Regions from separate parts of the Streptomyces sp. UC4497 genome, predicted to be linked through region 1. Evidence: riboswitches for the same ligand, from Rfam matches in the RefSeq annotation. Region 1 holds a riboswitch; the other holds the start of a gene.
The links. Region 1 has a riboswitch for glycine ahead of gcvT (glycine cleavage system aminomethyltransferase GcvT). Riboswitches for the same ligand answer to the same signal wherever they lie in the genome.

Region 1 (9,479 bases):
GCTCTCGATCAACGCGGGCAGCGCCGAGTACCCGACCTGGAACGGCACGATGGCCGTCATCGACAAGCAGAAGAAGGTCCACATGACCTCCTGCAGCGTCGGCATCAGCTGCGACAAGGGCAGCCCCAACTATTACGACCTGACGCTGCCCTGGGACGTCCACCTCACCCAGTCCGGCACCTACGTCCACTACTCGACCGGCGACCCGAACCCGGGCAGCGGCAGCGCCCGCGGCTCGCACGGCTGCGTGCACCTGTCGATGTCCGACGCCAAGTGGTTCTACGAGCAGGTCAAGCAGGGCGACCCGATCACCATCACCGGCTCCCCGCGCGCCAAGGCCCCGGCGGACAACGGCTACGCGGCCTTCAACCTGAGCTGGGACCAGTGGCTCGAGGGGAGTGCGTCGGGGCAGGGGACGAGCGCCGCCCTGTGAGTCGGGCGGGCGCCGTCCGGTGCCCTGGTGGGCCGGCCGCTCAGCTCACCAGGAGCGGGTCCAGCCGTTCCGCGGGATAGAAGATGTCGATGTCGACCTCCTCGCCGCCGACGATCTGGGTGTCCCAGGCGCCGCTGTGCACCAGGGTGTACAAGGTCTGGCCGTTCAGCGTGTCCAGGTGCTCCAGGAGCGTCGCGTCGTCGGGCAGTCCGGGAATCCGCGGCGCCAGCCGGTCGCGGATCGCGCGGAGCTGATCCATGAGGGCGTCGAGGTCGGCCTGCCGGTCCGGCGTGCGCTCCGCGGCCTCCGCGATGCTCTGCCGGATCTTGTCCTTGATGGCCCGGGTCACCCCTTGCTCGTCCGTGGTGATCATCGAGTTCCAGGCGCGGCTCTTGTGCCGGTACTGGAGCATCGACATGGCCGCCTCGTGGCGTACGAAGTCGGCATCGCGCAGCGGCCGCCCCCGCCAGGTTCCGCTGAGTGACCGGGCGAGCGAAATGGCCGATCCCCAGCCGCTGTTGAGGCCGCGGCCCGGCCAGAAGTGGATGGCGTTGGCGGCGTCCCCGAGCAGGAATCCGTACGTGCCCGGTCCCGAGACCGTCTTGGGGTGCAGCCGCGCGGTGAACCGCGGGCGCTGCACCATGTCGAGGCGGAAGGCGGTGACGGCGCTCAGGTCGGACTCGGGCACGGCGAACAGCGCGAGCCCCTCCTTGACCCGCTTCCACAGCGCCGACCCCTTGAGCAGGGCGGGCAGGAACAGGGTGCTGTGGGTGTCGCAGAGGAAGTCGCCGTCCTCGCTCCGGTTCATCACGCACGGGCGCGAGGCGATGCACTCCTCGAACACCTGCCGGACGGGGTCGATCCCCACGACCTCCTTCGCCTCCTCGTCGGTGAGCCGCATGTTGAGGAAGCCCTCACCGCGCAGGGAGTTGAGGAGGAACCGGTTCTGCGCCACGGTGAGCAGCACGGACATCGGATCCGACAGCCCCGACTTCACCCTCAGGCCGAGCACCACGTCCTGGAGGTGCGCGCCTTCCAGCGAGTAGATGGACGTGTCGGCCCGGCCGAACTTCTCGGCGAAGTGCTCGCGGGTCCGGGAGCGGCCCCCCTCGCAGATGGCGAGTACATGGTCCGCGGCGGCGCTCTTCTCGTGCTCGGCCGGGTCGAACCGTTCCGGCACGAGGCGGATGCGGTCCGGCTTCTCGTTGGCCAACTCCAGGAGGGTGTCCTCCACGTAGGAGATCCGGATGTTGCGGGGCTGGTGACCGCGGATCGAGTCCGGGCCCGCCGGCCACATCTCGCTGTACGCGCCGTCCTTGAACAGCCGGTCCTGGACCTCCTGGGGAAGGCCGAGGTACTGGCGGCTCTGCACCGTGACGACCTGCATGCGCCGCACGTTGCCCTGTGTCGCGTCCTTCCAGACGACCCTGTCCCCGGCCCGGGTCCAGCGGCCGTCGTAGATCGTGACGGCGGCCCGGGGGCCGAGCAGGGACTCCAGGAGCAGGGCGAAGGCGAGCCCCACGGGGCCGCCGCCCGACACGGTCACCTTGAGTACGGGGACCGGCTGCTCGGCGGGAGGCGGCGTGAGGGCCTCCAGGACGGAGAGGTCCATGATGGTCTCCATGGGCCCGGCCGCCTCGAAGGAGAACGTCTCCTCGCCGATCGTGATGACGTCGTCGGGCTGGAGTACGTGGGAGGTCATGCGCTCCCCGTTGACGTATGTCCCGTTGCTGCTTCCCAGGTCGTAGAGCATGAATCCGTGGCCCTCGCGGCGTACCTCGGCGTGGAAGCGCGAGATGCTCACGTCGCGGATCACCACGTCGTTCGCGGACTTGCGGCCGAACGTGAGGGGCTTCGCTCCGATGCCGAACCGCTCTCCGGCCAGGGAACCTTGACGGCTGACTATCTCAGGGGGCATGAGTCCTCGGATTCCATTCATCCAACGAGCCAGGACCGTGCAGCGAGGGCGGCCGGATCCCGACCGCCCTGCCCGTACGTCAAAACTAGAGGCGTCGACGGATTCGGGAACCCCCTGGCGCGCGAACCGGCCGACCCCGAGGAGGCGGCCTCAGCACTCGATGATGTTCACCGCGAGTCCGCCGCGCGCCGTCTCCTTGTACTTGACGCTCATGTCCGCGCCGGTGTCCCGCATCGTCTTGATGACCTTGTCGAGGGACACCTTGTGCGAGCCGTCGCCGCGCAGCGCCATCTTGGCCGCCGTGACGGCCTTGACCGCCGCCATGCCGTTGCGCTCGATGCAGGGGATCTGGACGAGGCCGCCGACGGGGTCGCAGGTCAGGCCGAGGTTGTGCTCCATGCCGATCTCGGCCGCGTTCTCCACCTGCTCGGGGGAGCCGCCGAGCGCCTCGGCGAGGGCGCCCGCCGCCATCGAGCAGGCGGAGCCGACCTCGCCCTGGCAGCCGACCTCGGCGCCGGAGATGGAGGCGTTCTCCTTGAAGAGCATGCCGATGGCGCCCGCGGTGAGGAGGAGGCGGATCACGCCGTTCTCGTCGGCGCCGGGGATGAAGTTCACGTAGTAGTGGAGGACCGCCGGGATGATGCCGGCCGCGCCGTTCGTCGGGGCGGTGACGACCCGGCCTCCGGCCGCGTTCTCCTCGTTCACGGCCATCGCGTAGAGGGTGATCCACTCCATGGCGTGGGCCACGGGGTCGCCCTCGGCGCGCAGCTTGCGGGCCGAACTCGCCGCGCGGCGGCGGACCTTGAGGCCGCCGGGCAGGATGCCCTCGTGCGACATGCCGCGGGAGACGCAGGACTGCATGACGCGCCAGATGTCCAGGAGACCCTCGCGGATCTCGTCCTCCGTGCGCCAGGCCTTCTCGTTCTCCAGCATCAGCGCCGGGATGGACAGGCCGGTCTCCTGCGCGAGGCGGAGCAGCTCGTCGCCGGTGCGGAAGGGGTACTTGAGGGCGGTGTCGTCGGGGACGATCGGGTTCTCGCCCTCGACAGCGTCCTCGTCGACGACGAAGCCGCCGCCCACCGAGTAGTACGTCTTGGTGAGCAGCTCCTTGCGCCCGGAGGCCTCGTCACCGTAGGCCCACAGCGTCATGCCGTTCGCGTGGTACGGGAGGGCCTTGCGGCGGTGCAGGACGAGATCGTCGTCGTACGAGAACGGGATCTCGTGCGCGCCGAGCAGGTTGAGGCGTCCCGTTTCCTTGATCGTCGCGACGCGCTCGTCAGCCTTCTCCACGTCGACGGTGCGCGGGGAGTCGCCTTCAAGGCCGAGCAGCACCGCCTTCGGGGTGCCGTGCCCGTGCCCGGTCGCGCCGAGCGAGCCGTACAGCTCGGCGTGGACGGAGGAGGTGTGGGCCAGCAGGCCCTCGTTCTTCAGGCGCCGCGCGAACATGCGGGCCGCGCGCATCGGGCCGACCGTGTGCGAGCTGGACGGGCCGATGCCGATCGAGAACAGGTCGAAGACCGAGATGGCCACGGTGGAACTCCAAAGGTGGTGGTAGACGCCGTTGTCTGCCGGGCTGTGCATGGTGGCTGTGCATGGAACGGGGCACCGCGCTCACTGATGACTGCTTGTTCCAGTGTGCGCGGTGCCCCGACAGGACGTACCTACGAAAGGGTACGTAATCCGGGCCGAATTACTTCAGGCCGGGGTACAGCGGGTGCTTATCGGCCAGAGCGGTCACCCGGGCCTTGAGCGCCTCCGCGTCGTAGGACGGCTGGAGCGCGAGCGCGATCACGTCGGCGACCTCGCGGAAGTCCTCGGCCTGGAAGCCGCGGGTGGCGAGGGCCGGGGTGCCGATCCGCAGGCCGGAGGTGACCATCGGCGGGCGCGGGTCGTTCGGGACCGCGTTGCGGTTGACCGTGATGCCGACCTCGTGGAGCCGGTCCTCGGCCTGCTGGCCGTCGAGCTCCGAGTCGCGCAGGTCGACGAGGACCAGGTGCACGTCGGTGCCGCCGGACAGGACGTTGACGCCCGCTTCCCGCGACTCCGGGGTCGTCAGACGCTCGGCGAGGATCTGGGCGCCCTCGATCGTGCGGGCCTGACGCTCCTTGAAGTCCTCCGAAGCGGCGACCTTGAAGGAGACGGCCTTGGCCGCGATCACGTGCTCGAGGGGACCGCCCTGGAAGCCCGGGAAGACAGCCGAGTTGAGCTTCTTCGCGAAGTCCTTGTTGCGGGCGAGGATGATGCCGCCGCGCGGGCCGCCGAGCGTCTTGTGCGTCGTGGACGTGACGACGTCGGCGTACGGGACCGGGTTGGGGTGCAGGCCCGCGGCCACGAGGCCCGCGAAGTGCGCCATGTCGACCCACAGGTACGCCTCGACCTCGTCGGCGATGCGACGGAACTCGGCGAAGTCCAGCTGGCGCGGGTACGCGGACCAGCCGGCGATGATCACCTTTGGGCGGTGCTCCTTGGCGAGCCGCTCGACCTCGGCCATGTCGACCAGGCCGGCGTCGTCCACGTGGTACGGGACCACGTTGAACTGCTTGCCGGAGAAGTTCAGGCGCATGCCGTGCGTGAGGTGGCCGCCGTGCGCCAGGTCCAGGCCGAGGATCGTGTCGCCCGGCTTGGCGATGGCGAAGAGGGCGGCCTGGTTCGCGGAGGCGCCGGAGTGCGGCTGCACGTTCGCGTACTCGGCGCCGAAGAGCGCCTTCACGCGGTCGATCGCGATCTGCTCGGTGACGTCGACGTGCTCGCAGCCGCCGTAGTAGCGGCGGCCGGGGTAGCCCTCCGCGTACTTGTTGGTGAGGACCGAGCCCTGGGCCTCCATGACGGCGGCCGGAGCGAAGTTCTCCGACGCGATCATTTCGAGGGTCGACTGCTGGCGCTTCAGCTCGGCGTCGACCGCGACGGCGACCTCGGGGTCGAGCTCGTGCAGGGATTCGTTCAGTACGGACATCGGTGGGGTCAGCTCCCGGAGAACTCGGTGTACTCGTCGGCGGAGAGCAGGTCCTTCGGCTCGTCGGCCAGCCGGACCTTGAACAGCCAGCCGCCCTCGAACGGGGCCGAGTTGACCAGGGCCGGGTCGTCGACGACGTCCTGGTTGATCTCGGTCACCTCGCCGTTGACGGGGGAGTACAGGTCGGAGACCGACTTGGTCGACTCGAGCTCGCCACAGGTCTCGCCCGCGGTCACGGTGTCACCGACCTCGGGGAGCTGGACGAACACGATGTCACCGAGCGCGTTCGCGGCGTGCTCCGTGATGCCGATCGTGGCGACGCCGTCCTCGACGGCCGAGAGCCACTCGTGCTCCTTGCTGTAACGCAGCTGCTGGGGGTTGCTCATGATGCGAATTCTCCTGTACGCGGGAAGGTGCTGGTGACAGAGGGGGAGCGTGCGCTACTTCTGGCGCTTGTAGAACGGCAGGGCCACGACCTCGTACGGCTCGTGCTTGCCGCGGATGTCGACTCCGACACCCGCCGTACCCGCCTCGGCGTGCGCGGGGTCCACGTACGCGATCGCGATCGGCTTGCCGAGCGTCGGGGACGGGGCGCCGGAGGTGACCTCGCCGATCACCTTGCCGTCGACGACGACGGACATCCCGGCGCGCGGGACGCGGCGGCCCTCGGCGATGAGGCCGACGAGCTTGCGGGGCGGGTTGGCCTCGGCGCGCTCGGCGGCGGCGACCAGCGCGTCGTGGCCCACGAAGTTGTCCCCGTGCGAGGTCTTCTCGAACTTCACGACGCGGCCGAGGCCGGCGTCGAAGGGCGTGAGGTCGGTCGTCAGCTCGTGCCCGTACAGCGGCATGCCCGCCTCCAGGCGCAGCGTGTCCCGGCAGGACAGGCCGCAGGGGACGAGGCCGTACTCGGCGCCCGCCTCGGTCAGCGCCTGCCACAGCTTCTCGGCGTCGGCGGGGGAGACGAACAGCTCGAAGCCGTCCTCTCCGGTGTAGCCGGTGCGCGCGATGAGCGCCTCGACACCGGCGACGGTGCCGGGCAGACCCGCGTAGTACTTCAGGCCGTCCAGGTCCGCGTCCGTGACGGACTTCACGATCGCGGCCGAGGTCGGGCCCTGCACCGCGAGCAGCGCGTACGCGTCGTGGTCGTCGCGGACCTCGGCGTCGAAGCCGGCGGCGCGCTCGGTCAGGGCGTCGAGCACGACCTGCGCGTTGCCCGCGTTGGCGACGACCATGTACTCGGTCTCGCCGAGCCGGTACACGATCAGGTCGTCGAGGATCCCGCCGTCCTCGCGGCAGATCATCGTGTAGCGGGCGCGGCCGGCGCCGACGGAGCCGATGTTGCCGACGAGGGCGTGGTTGAGCAGGTCCACGGCCTCGGGCCCGGACACCGTGATCTCGCCCATGTGGGAGAGGTCGAAGAGGCCGGCCCGCGTGCGCACGGCGTTGTGCTCGTCGCGCTCGCTGGCGTAGCGCAGCGGCATGTCCCAGCCGGCGAAGTCGGTCATGGTCGCGCCGAGCGAACGGTGCAGGGCGTCCAGTGCGGTGGTGCGGGTCATAGCTGGTCTGCTCCCAGGGGCATGACGGCGATGGCGGGGTCTCGCGTACGAGACGTCCTCCCCATCTGTCATCGGAACCTGAGAGGTTCGCCCCGAGGGGGCTTGCACCTTGGGTGGGGGCGCCGTGTCACAAAGGCGCCCCACTTTTCAGATCTGCCTCGCCCGCGCGGTACGGGGCCTGAGAGATTCAAGGGAGGAACTTGCTCCTTCGGCGTCCGGGAACTCGTCGATACGACTCGGTACCCGGAACTCTCCCGCGCGGATTCAAGCGGCCGGTATGCAGTTGCGGGCACATCATTGCATGCCCGTCCGACAGGGAAACCCCTTGAGGGGCATTACCTTCTCTTTACACTTGAGGGGCAAGGGTGACGTGACCGCAGCGGGGAGGACGATCACGGTGCACAAGGCAGTGGCGGGGGCTTATGCGGTGTCGGCTTCGGCGCCGGTGGTGGCAGGGGTGATCCCCGGCCAGCGCTCGGTGCGGGACCTGCGCGGCCGCCGTGGTCACACACCACGAAGGCTCGCGTTCGCGGCGGGCGACCTCGTCGTGCTCTCGGGCCTGCCGGGCAGCGGCAAGTCGACGCTGATGCGGCGGGCCGTCACGGAGATCCGGATCGATTCGCAGGACACCCGCGAGCGCTGGGCCGCGCGCATGCCGCGCTACCTGCCGTACGCGCTGTACCGCCCGCTGGTCCGCGTCGCGCACTACGTGGGGCTGCGCCGGGCGATGCGCTCGGGCGTGAGCGTCGTCGTGCACGACTGCGGTACGCAGGCGTGGGTGCGCCGCTGGGTGATCCGCACGGCGCGGCGGCGCGGGGTCGCCGTCCACCTGATGCTGCTCGACGTACCGGCGGACACGGCCCTCGAAGGGCAGCGGGACCGCGGCCGCGGGGTGTCCCGGTACGCCTTCGCCCGGCACCGCCGTGCGGTGGGCGCGCTCGTCAGCTCGACGGAGCGCGGGGACCTGCCGGTCGGGATGGAGTCGGCGGTGCTGCTCGACCGGGCGGCGATGGAGGCGCTGGGAGGGATCACGTTCGGCGACTGACGCGGGGGCCCGCCCGGTAAGCGGCCGGCCCGGTAAGCGGAAGTAACCGCACCGTGTCCCCTTGTGTGTACGAGTTAAGGTCGGGCGGGCACAGCAGCGGGCAGAACAGCAGAGGTTGATGGCAGTCATGGAGTTCCCAGGCACCCAGGAGCCGGGTCACGGTCACGCCCAGGGGCACGAGGGCGGCTACGCCCACCCCGCGCAGGGCTGGCCCGCCAACGAGTTGGAGCAGGTCCTCGCCGCGGCGCTCGGCCAGGAGGCGGGGTCTTCGGCGGGTGGCCGGATCGTCGAGGTGCTCGGCCGCAGCCATGTGTGGATACCGCTGCCCAGGGGCGGTTCGAACGCCAGCAGGGACCTCGATCTGCCGAGCCTGGAGATCGCGGGCCAGGCCTACGTCCCCGTGTTCAGCTCCGAGCAGCAGTTCATGGCGGTCACCGGCGGCCGCATGGACTGCACGGTGGCCCCGGCCGTGGAGTTCGCGCGCGGGCTTCCGCCGCAGGTCGGCATCGCCGTGAACCCGGACGGCACGGTCGGCGTACCGCTGCCGCCGCCGGCCGTCGCCGAGCTGGCCCGCAGTGGTCGCACGCCGCTGGACGGCCCGGCGACGGGTGGCCGCGTGGTGCTGAGCGAGCCCGACTGGCAGGTCGACCCCATGGACTTCCTGGCCGCGGTGCGCGAGGAGTTCGACGGGCTCGGCACGGTGCTGAGCGCCCGGCGCTGCCTCGCGACGGTGGAGGACGCCGAGCCGTCCCTGTTCATCGGCGTGGAGCTGTCGCAGTCCGTGGGCGCCCCGAGCGGCGCGGGGGACCTTCCGCTGGACGCGCTGGGGCGGGCGCTGGGTCGCGCGCCGGTGGCCTGGGCGGTCAACCTGGTGTTCCTGGACGTGACGCAGGACCCCGTCGCGGACTGGTTGCGTACACACGTACGGCCGTTCTACGTACGAGAAGGGTGACGGCGTCCGTCAAGTCGGTGTCAGTATCGCCGCTTAAGCTGGTTTCATGACGTGACCGGACGGCGCTTCGCTTTCCGGCCACGTGTGGAAGCACGGACGTATTTGAAGAGCCGAAGGGGCGGTTACGGGTGAGTGCGTCGGGCACGGCCGCGGCCGGACAGGTCGAGCACATGCTGCGCCAGGTGACGCCGGGACGCTACGACGCGTACGAGGCGCTCCTCAAGGCCCTCGCCGACCCTGCGGCCGGGCAGGTCTGGATGCTGCTCTGGCACGGCCAGGCCGGCTCCCCGGACGCCCAGTACGGGAACATGGACGTGGACGGCTTCTCGTACGCCCCGTGCGTCACCTCCGCCCAGGAGCTCTCCGCCTCCGGCTGGTCGCGGGCGTACGAGGTGGTGAGCGGGGTCGACGCGGCGCGCACGCTCTACCCGGACCACTACGGGCTCTGGCTGAACCCGCACGCGCCGGGTGGCGGCGTCGGCATCCCGTGGCTCGACCTGCGCCGTATCGCGGGCGGCCTCGACCGGCAGCCGGCGGGCCCGCTGCGGCTCTCCGAGCCGACGATCGAAATCCCCCAGTTCTACGCAGTTCTGACGCAGAACGCGCACCGGACGACGGCGAT
Region 2 (9,479 bases), on a different contig from region 1:
GGCCGCTCCCCACAGCCGTACGCGCGCGTGGCGGCCAAGGCGCCCACCGAGGAGCAGCTCGAGGAGACCCTCGGCATGTGGACGATCACGGTGCAGAGCGCCCGGATCACGACGGTCGTGGACGCGTCGGCCTCGATGGGGAACATCGTGCCCAGCCGCGGCGAGTCCCGCATGGAGGTGACGAAGGCGTCGATGCTGGCGGCCCTCTCCACGTTCACGCCGGAGGACGAGATCGGCCTGTGGGAGTTCGCCACGTTCCTCGACGGCAACCGCGACTACAAGAAGCTCGTGCCGACCGAACGCCTCGGCGACCGCGTCGGCTCCGGCACCCGGCGCGACCGCCTGTCGGCCGCGTTCACCGCGCTGCAGCCGGTGCCCGGCGGGGCGACGGGCCTGTACGACACGACGCTCGCGGCCTACAAGGAGGCCACGTCCTCGTACAAGAGCGGCAGGTTCAACGCCGTCGTGGTGGTCACGGACGGCGTGAACGAGGACCCGGGGTCGATCTCCCGCGAGAACCTCATCAGGAAGCTCGGCAGTCTCACCGACCGCGACCACCCCGTCCCGCTGATCGCCATCGCCGTGGGGCCCGACACCGACAAGCGGGAGGTCGAGCAGATCGCCGAGGCGACGGGCGGATCGGGACACCAGGTCAGCGACCCGGCGGACATCCAGAAAGTCATCCTGAAGGCCATCATCGAAGCGGGCGCCACAGGCAACTGAGCCGGCCGGGCCCTTTCAGCCCAGCGGAACCGCCGGCTCCGGCAGCCCGACGGGCCAGCTGTGCACCGGCTCGCCCCCGTGCATCAGCTCGCAGTACCGGCGCGTGGTCGCCGCGAGCGCCGCGTCCCGCGCCAGACCGCTCTCCAGCGCCCGGTGATACGTCGCCGACTGCCACGCCGCACCGTTCATCCGCAGCCGGCACCGCTCCTCGATCACCCCCAGGTACAGATCCCGGTCGGCCGGCGCCACGCCCCACGCGTCGAGCCCGGCCGCCGCGAGCGGCAGCAGCTCGTCCCGTACGAGGTTCACGGCCGGCACCCGCTCCGTGCCGCCGAACCGGCCCCTGCGCGGCCACTCCAGGCGCGCGTCGATGCCGTACCGGCAGGCGGTGTCGAAGTTGCGGGCCGCCGCGGCGAAGGGGAGCCGCGACCACACCGGCCGGGACTCCTCGGCCAGGGCGCGGACGACGCCGTAGTAGAACGCGGTGTTGGCGATGACGTCCGTGACGGTGGGGCCCGCGGGCAGCACCCGGTTCTCGACGCGCAGGTGCGGCACGCCGTCCGCGATGCCGTACACGGGGCGGTTCCAGCGGTACACCGTGCCGTTGTGCAGGACGAGTTCGGCGAGGCTCGGGGTGCCGCCCTTGGCGATGACGTCGAGCGGCTGCTCGTCGTCGAGGATCGGCAGCAGCGGCGGGAAGTACTTCAGGTTCTCCTCGAAAAGGTCGTGCGCGGAATCGATCCAGCGCTCCCCGAACCAGGTACGCGGCCGTACGCCCTGCGCCGCGAGCTCCGGCGGCCGGGTGTCGGTGGACTGCTGGAACAGCGGCGGCCGCGACTCGCGCCACAGCTCACGGCCGAACAGGAAGGGCGAGTTGGCTCCCAGCGCGATCTGCACGGCGGCCACCGCCTGCGCCGCGTTCCACACATCGGCGAAACGCCCAGGCGTCACCTGGAGGTGCAACTGCACGGACGTGCACGCGGCTTCGGGCGCTATCGAGGAGGACGTGCAGGTCAGCCGCTCGACACCGGCGATGTCGAGCGCGAAGTCCTCGCCCCTCGCGGCCACGATGCGGTCGTTGAGCAGGGTGTAGCGGTCGACGTCCGACAGGTTCGCCGAGACCAGGTCGTCCGCGCTGAGCGTCGGCAGAATGCCGATCATCACGATGCCCGCGTCGACCTCGTTCGCCTTCCGGTGCGCATATCCGAGCCCCGTGCGCAGTTCCTCGGCGAGCTGGTCGAGAACGCGGCCGCCGAGCCGGTGCGGGGCAATGTTCACTTCGAGATTGAACATCGCGAGTTCGGTCTGGAAATCGCGGCTCGCGATGCGCTCCAGAACTTCCGCATTCATCATTCTCGGCAGCCCGTCGGGCCCCGCGAGATTCAGTTCGATCTCCAGCCCCATGAGATTCTTCGGACGATCGAAGCGCTTCTCTTCCAGCAGTCGCCCGAACCCCTCCAGGCACTCCTTGAGCTTCTCCCGATAGCGCCGCGGATCGGCAAGACCGACCGTCCCCGCAACGACCTTCTCCCCCATGGAAGCGTCCCTCCTCGCACGGGCGACCCGTTGATGCTCCGTCACGGCCGCGTGTCACGGTGGATGATGCCCCGGCAATGTGATCCGTAACGCCCCCGCGCGCGTCCACGGAACAGTAGCCTCAGGGCGGTTACCCGCAGGCACATTCCCTAGGCATGCGGCCGCCCGCAGATTCCGTCACTTGCGGCCCTGGTGAAAAACGCCGACAAGAACACGCCGACCGCTCTGCCGAAGGACGCCGAGGTCACGCACGGCGACCCCAGCGGAAATGGGGAGGATAGCCCCAAAACCGCAGGGGAACCGCGCCCGAATAGCACCTTGCGAAATCCGGGCGGCGTGCTAGGCGAAACACCGCGTGAACACGCATCGTATAAACTCCGCTGGCGAGACAGGGAGTTGGCGCCCGCGGCCCGGATTCGGACCGGACCCCCGCCCTTTCTGCCCCGAGTACCCATGTGCACCCGCAGCAGACAGCGCCGTCCGCTCGTCCCGCACCGCCCTCGCATCACATGCCTGTCGAATGAGAGGCGACCCACCATGCCGCTGCACGTCCCACCGGCTCCCGCGCCTGCCCTGCGCAGTGTCCTCACGGCCCTCGGTTCCCCCACCGCCGTCCGCGAGGCACGCACCCCGTCCCTGCGCTCCGCACAGGGACCCGCCACACCCGAACTCCCGCTGCCGCTCCATGTGTTGGACCACATCAACGGAACCACCGGGCCATCCAGGGCCCGTCTTGTCGGCTGGCGCTTCCTGATCCGCTGCGGGGAGCGCGCGGTGGCAGCGGCCGACACCATGCTCACACCCGACGGCTGGGCCTTCTCGCACTTCTTCGAGGGCCCCTACATCAGGTCCACCGAACGGGCCCTTCGCCAGGCGGAGTCGCTGCCCCAGGCCTACCAGCCGCGGCTGCTCTCGGTGCCCGAGCTCTACATGCTCACGCTGTGGCTGCACGGCGAGCGCACCGCCGACCCGGCGAGCGGCCAACCCGCGGCCGACGACATCCTCGTCCCGCTGGCACCCGCACCGCCCGGCATCGCCCCGCACCGCCCGCACCGGGTGGCGGAGCTCCTGCCGGTCCTCACACACCGTCTGACGCCGAGCCCGACCCCGGCCACCGCCGGCCTGCTCGCCTGACCGACCGGGGCCCGCCGACGGCTCCTGTCACACACGCCTGTGCCCCGCACCGTCCGCCGTCCGGTCGCGGGGCACAGCCCTGCCCGGGCGGACTAGCCCGTACCGACCACTCCTAACCACCCGAAGGGAGAGTCGAGTTGAACTGAACCGTCCGCACGGGTGATGCGTCTGACACCCATAAGGACCGCTGCAAGGAAATCCCTGCGGATTGACGCCCACAGGGCAACACTGGGTTCCAGAACTCACGAAATCGGGGGGCGGCCATGAACAAGCCTTCAAGCCGCAGCACGACAGGCACCACCAGCACAGCCCACGTCATCGAGATCACTTCGCAGCGAAAGATCCCATCCATGTGCCAGCACCAGCCACTCTGCCCGACAGCGGAATCCGAGGACAGGGAAGCAGCACTCCCTGTGGCTCACCACCCCGAGCAGGGGTGGAGTCTCCTCTGCAACGGGGTCCTGCTCTTCGAGGACACCGGCGAGCTGCTGCCCAGTGGCAGGATCATCGCCCCGCACCGCCCACTGGGCGCAGTGGTGACGGCGGCGTAGGGATCAGCTGAGCAGGACTGCGCGACCGACGGCCGCGCAGTCCCGAGTGGATCAGCTTTCGTAGGCGTCGATCGGCGGGCAGGAACACACCAGGTTCCGGTCGCCGAACGCCTGGTCGATACGCCGCACCGGCGGCCAGTACTTGTCCGAAGCGACCACCCCGGCCGGGAAGACACCTTCTTCCCGGCTGTACGCGTGCTCCCAGTCACCGCCGAGCATCCCGGCCGTGTGCGGAGCGTTCCGCAGCGGGTTGTCGTCGGCCGCCCACTCGCCGGAGGCGACGCGCTCGATCTCGCCGCGAATCGCGATCATCGCGTCGCAGAACCGGTCGAGCTCCTCGATGTCCTCGCTCTCGGTGGGCTCGATCATGAACGTACCGGCGACCGGGAACGACATGGTCGGCGCGTGGAACCCGTAGTCGATGAGCCGCTTGGCGACGTCGTCGATGCTCACGCCCGTCGCCTTGCTGAGCGGCCGCAGGTCGATGATGCACTCGTGCGCGACGAGCCCGCCCGGGCCGTTGTAGAGCACCGGGAAGTGCGGCTCGAGCCGCTTGGCGATGTAGTTCGCGGAGAGCACGGCGACCTGCGTGGCCCGCTTCAGGCCCTCGCCGCCCATGAGCCGTACGTACGCCCAGGAGATCGGCAGGATCCCGGCGGAGCCCCACGGCGCCGCGGAGATCGGGCCGACGCCCGTCTCGGGGCCCGCGGCCGGCTGCAGCGGGTGGTTCGGCAGGTACGGCGCGAGGTGCTCGCGCACACCCACCGGGCCGACGCCGGGACCGCCGCCGCCGTGCGGAATGCAGAACGTCTTGTGCAGGTTCAGGTGCGAGACGTCGCCGCCGAAGCGGCCCGGCTTGGCGAGACCCACAAGCGCGTTGAGGTTGGCGCCGTCGACGTAGACCTGACCGCCCGCGTCGTGCACGGCGGCGCAGATGTCGGCGACGTGCTCCTCGAAGACACCGTGCGTCGACGGGTACGTGATCATGAGGACGGACAGCTGGTCCGCGTACTGCTCGATCTTGGCGCGAAGGTCCTCGATGTCGACCTCGCCGTCGTCGGCGGTCTTCACGACGACGACCTTCATGCCGGCCATCACGGCGCTCGCCGCGTTCGTGCCGTGCGCGGAGGACGGGATGAGGCAGACGGTGCGCTGCTCGTCGCCGTTGGCCCGGTGGTAGCCACGGACGGCGAGCAGACCGGCGAGCTCGCCCTGCGAGCCGGCGTTCGGCTGCAGCGACACCTTGTCGTAGCCGGTGACCTCGGCGAGCCGCTCCTCCAGCTCACGGATGAGCGTCAGGTAGCCCTGCGCCTGCTCGGCGGGGGCGAAGGGGTGCAGCTGGCCGAACTCGGGCCAGGTGACCGGCTCCATCTCCGTCGTCGCGTTGAGCTTCATCGTGCAGGAGCCCAGCGGGATCATGCCGCGGTCCAGCGCGTAGTCGCGGTCGGCGAGCGTCCGCAGGTAACGCAGCATCGCCGTCTCGGAGCGGTGCTGGTGGAAGACGGGGTGCGTCAGGTAGTCGTCCTCGCGCAGCAGGCCGCCCGGCAGCGTGTCCGCCGCCTCGGCGTCCAGGGCCTCGACGTCCCCCTCGACACCGAACGCGCTCCAAACGGAGCCCAGTTGGGCCCGTGTGGTGGTCTCGTCACAGGAGAGCGAGACGTGATCGGCGTCCACGAGGCGCAGGTTGACACCGCCCTCGCGCGCGGCGGAGACGACCTCGGCGGCCCGGCCGGGCACCCGCACGGTGAGGGTGTCGAAGTACGCGCCGTGCACGACCTCGACGCCGCCCGCGGTGAGTCCCGCGGCGAGCACGGTGGCGTAGCGGTGGGTGCGCCGCGCGATGGACTTCAGGCCCTCGGGCCCGTGGTACACGGCGTACATGCCGGCCATGACGGCGAGCAGCACCTGCGCGGTACAGATGTTGCTGGTCGCCTTCTCGCGGCGGATGTGCTGCTCACGGGTCTGCAGGGCGAGTCGGTACGCCTTGTTGCCGTCGGCGTCGACGGACACACCGACCAGACGGCCCGGCAGCGAGCGCGCGAACTTCTCGCGTACGGCCATGTATCCGGCGTGCGGACCACCGAAGCCCATCGGGACACCGAAGCGCTGCGTCGTACCGACGGCGATGTCCGCGCCGAGTTCGCCGGGCGAGGTCAGCAACGTAAGAGCAAGAAGATCGGCGGCGACGGTGACGATGGCACCCAGCTCGTGCGCCTGGTCGATCACGGGCTTGATGTCCCGCACGACACCCGAGGCACCGGGGTACTGCACGAGCACACCCACGACACCGCGCTCGGCGACCTCGGCGGGGATGCCCTCGCTCAGGTCGGCGACGACGATCTCGACGCCGGTCGGCTCGGCGCGCGTCTCGATGACGGCGATGGTCTGCGGAAGGGCGTCGGCGTCGACGACGTACACGCCGTTCTTGACCTTGCCGACGCGGCGCGACAGGGCCATCGCCTCGGCGGCCGCGGTGCCCTCGTCGAGCAGCGAGGCACCCGAAGTGGGCAGGCCGGTCAACTCGGCGACCATGGTCTGGAAGTTGAGCAGCGCCTCGAGGCGGCCCTGCGAGATCTCCGGCTGGTAGGGCGTGTACGCCGTGTACCAGGACGGGTTCTCCATCACATTGCGCAGGATGACCGGCGGCGTGAACGTCCCGTAGTAACCGAGGCCGATCATCGAGCCGAGCACCTGGTTGCGCTCGGCGAGCGTCTTGAGCTCGGCGAGCACCTCGGCCTCGCTACGGGCGGCCGGAAGGTCGAGCGCCTCGGCGCTCTTGATCACATCGGGCACCGCGGCCGCGGTCAGCTCGTCCAGCGAGCCGTAGCCGACCTGCGCGAGCATCTTGGCCTGAGCGGCGTCATCGGGGCCGATGTGGCGCTGCTCGAAGGGGATTCCTCGCTCCAGCTGCGAGAGCGGAATACGATTGGCGGTCATTGGCGGAGGCCTCCTGGTCATTGCGACCTACGAGGGGCACCACGGCGCGGGTACCCGGACGGCCTCCCCCTCTGTCATCTCAACCTGAGAGCTTCACCGGCCCACCCCGCGAGAACACGGAACACACCGGCTTGCACCGTCGGTGAGAGCGGAAACCGTGCACCCCGCCCTGCTTTCCAGAGTGACCTCGTCCGTGCGGTACAGGGGCCTGAGAGATTCCGGGGAGGATTTGCTCCTTCGGCGCCCCCGACTACTGTCGGAAGACTCTCCCGCACGGGGTCAGCAGCCACTCGCCAGCCTACCAGCGGCTACTTGGCCGCAGCCCCCGAGTGGCCGCCTTCCGCAATGTGCTCTTTCGTAGTGCTTACAGACGAGTTGCGATCATCGCGATCAGTTGGAGGGCCCGTGCAGACCGATGTTGATCCGCGCAATCTGATCGGCCGCAAGGCGTTCGACCGCAACGGAGCCAAGATCGGCACCATCGACGAGGTGTACCTCGACGACGCGACGGGCGAACCGGAGTGGGCCGCGATACGAACCGGCCTGTTCAGCCGCGACGCCTTCGTCCCGCTCGAACCCAGCGACTTCACGGACGGCACGCTGCACGTGCCCTTCGAGCGCTCCCTGATCAAGGACTCCCCCGACTTCGGCGTCGGCCGCCACCTCTCCCCCGAGCAGGAACTCCAGCTCTACGACCACTACGGTCTGGACATCACGGCTCCTCAGTCGCCCGACGTCACATTCGGCAAGGTCGCGGGCGCGGAGGACGACCCGACCTGAACCTCGGCGCCCTCCACCAGCGGAAGCGGATCCGCCGACTCCAGCTCGGGATCGTCGACCCGGAAGGTCCGCACCCGCCCCGGCACCAGCGCATACGGCGTCTCGAACCGCACGGTCACCCGCCCCAGCCCGCTGCCCTGCACCCACCCGGGCCCGAACTCGGCATGCCGCACATCGTGCCCGGCCAGCCATCGCCGCTCGACGGGCTCGGCGGCCTCCACCGGCTCGGCCGCGTCCGCCTCCCCCTCCGGCTCCTCGGCGGCCGCTTCCTCCGCGGCCGCTTCCTCCGCGGCGGCGAACTGCGCGAACAGGTCCTCCTGCGTGAAGTCGGCGAGCCCGCTGACACCGACCCCCAGCAACCGCACACCACCGGTCGTGTCCACGCTCTCCAGCAACCGCGCCGCGGCCTCCCGCACCACCCCGGGGTCGTCCGTCGGCCCCCGCAGCGTCTCGGAGCGCGTCAGCGTCGAGAAGTCGTAGCGCCGCACCTTGAGCACCACGGTCCGCCCCGAGCGCTCGGCCGCTCTCAGCCGCTCCACGCACCGGCCGGCGAGCCTGCGCACCTCCATCCGGACCCGCACCCGGTCATGGATGTCCACGTCGTACGTGTCCTCGACCGATACCGACTTGGAGTCCCGCTCGGCGACGACCGGCCGCTCGTCGCGGGCCAGCGCCATCTCGTACAGATGGCTGCCGTGCGCCTTCCCGAGGAGGCGCACCAGCTCGTCCTCGCCGGCCCCCGCGATCTCCTCCACGGTCAGAATCCCGGCCCGCCGCAGATGATCCGCCGTCGCGGGCCCGACGCCGGGCAGGATCCGCACGGACCGCGGCCCGAGCAGCGCGCGCTCGGTACCGGGGCGTATGAGCACGAGCCCGTCCGGCTTCGCCTCCTCCGAGCCGATCTTGGCGAGCATCTTGGACGCGGCGAGCCCCACGGACCCGGTCAGCCCGGTCACACGCCGGATGTCGGCCCGCAGCCGCCGCCCCACGGCCTCCGCCGAAGCGGCGTCCCAGGCCGCCTCACCGGCCTCCAGATCGACGAACGCCTCGTCCAGGCTCAGCGGCTCCACGAGCGGCGAAAGGGCGCCGAGGAGCCCCATCACCTGCTCGCTGATCTCCCGGTAGAGCCGGAAGCGCGGCACCAGGTAGGCGGCATGCGGGGCGAGCCGGCGCGCCTGTCCCATCGGCATCGCCGAGTGCACCCCGAACTTCCGCGCCTCGTACGACGCCGTGGCCACGACACCGCGCGGACCGAGCCCGCCCACGACGACCGCTTTCCCGCGCAGGCTCGGCTTCGCCGCCTGCTCCGCAGAGGCGTAGAAGGCATCCATGTCGAGATGCAGGATGGTGGGCGCGGTTCTCACATCACTGATGCTGCCCTACGCCACTGACAACGCGGCCGTACGGACCTCACACGGCCCTGCCCCGCCGCCTCGCGAGCTCGTCCGTGGGGTTCGGCGGCACGATCGTCTCGCCGGTGTCCACACGCTCACCGTGCAGCTGCGAGAGCGCGGCCTCCACGTCCCGCCAGACCACGCCCACGGCGATCCCGAAGACCCCCTGGCCGCCCTGGAGCAGATCGTGCACCTCATCCGGCGACGTGCACTCGTACACGGTCGCGCCGTCGCTCATCAGCGTCATCCGCTCCAGGTCCCGGAAGCCGCTCTCGCGCAGGTGCTGCACGGCCGCCCGGATGTTCTGCAAGGAGACGCCCGTGTCCAGGAACCGCTTGACGACCTTGAGGACGACGACGTCCCGGAAGCTGTAGAGCCGCTGTGTCCCCGATCCGTACGCGGAGCGCACACTGGGTTCGACAAG

Region 2: linked by a shared signal. The riboswitch ahead of gcvP (aminomethyl-transferring glycine dehydrogenase) and the one ahead of gcvT (glycine cleavage system aminomethyltransferase GcvT) in region 1 are both predicted to bind glycine.

Annotation. Positions count from the first base shown of each region.
Region 1 is NZ_JBTYHB010000051.1:24,484-33,962, reverse strand. It holds gene ACYSUO_RS39260 (L,D-transpeptidase) at 1-433, shown strand, start outside; gene ACYSUO_RS39255 (FHA domain-containing protein) at 474-2,351, opposite strand; gene ACYSUO_RS39250 (L-serine ammonia-lyase) at 2,502-3,881, opposite strand; gene glyA (serine hydroxymethyltransferase) at 4,042-5,304, opposite strand; gene gcvH (glycine cleavage system protein GcvH) at 5,313-5,690, opposite strand; gene gcvT (glycine cleavage system aminomethyltransferase GcvT) at 5,745-6,860, opposite strand; glycine riboswitch at 6,916-7,017, opposite strand; glycine riboswitch at 7,018-7,127, opposite strand; gene ACYSUO_RS39230 (AAA family ATPase) at 7,288-7,905, shown strand; gene ACYSUO_RS39225 (enhanced serine sensitivity protein SseB) at 8,033-8,857, shown strand; gene ACYSUO_RS39220 (enhanced serine sensitivity protein SseB C-terminal domain-containing protein) at 8,986-9,479, shown strand, end outside.
Region 2 is NZ_JBTYHB010000005.1:345,750-355,228, forward strand. It holds gene ACYSUO_RS10445 (substrate-binding and VWA domain-containing protein) at 1-723, shown strand, start outside; gene ACYSUO_RS10450 (glutamate-cysteine ligase family protein) at 739-2,259, opposite strand; gene ACYSUO_RS10455 (hypothetical protein) at 2,797-3,393, shown strand; gene ACYSUO_RS10460 (DUF5999 family protein) at 3,744-3,944, shown strand; gene gcvP (aminomethyl-transferring glycine dehydrogenase) at 3,996-6,881, opposite strand; glycine riboswitch at 7,068-7,163, opposite strand; gene ACYSUO_RS10470 (PRC-barrel domain-containing protein) at 7,287-7,661, shown strand; gene ACYSUO_RS10475 (DNA polymerase IV) at 7,604-9,025, opposite strand; gene ACYSUO_RS10480 (MerR family transcriptional regulator) at 9,072-9,479, opposite strand, start outside.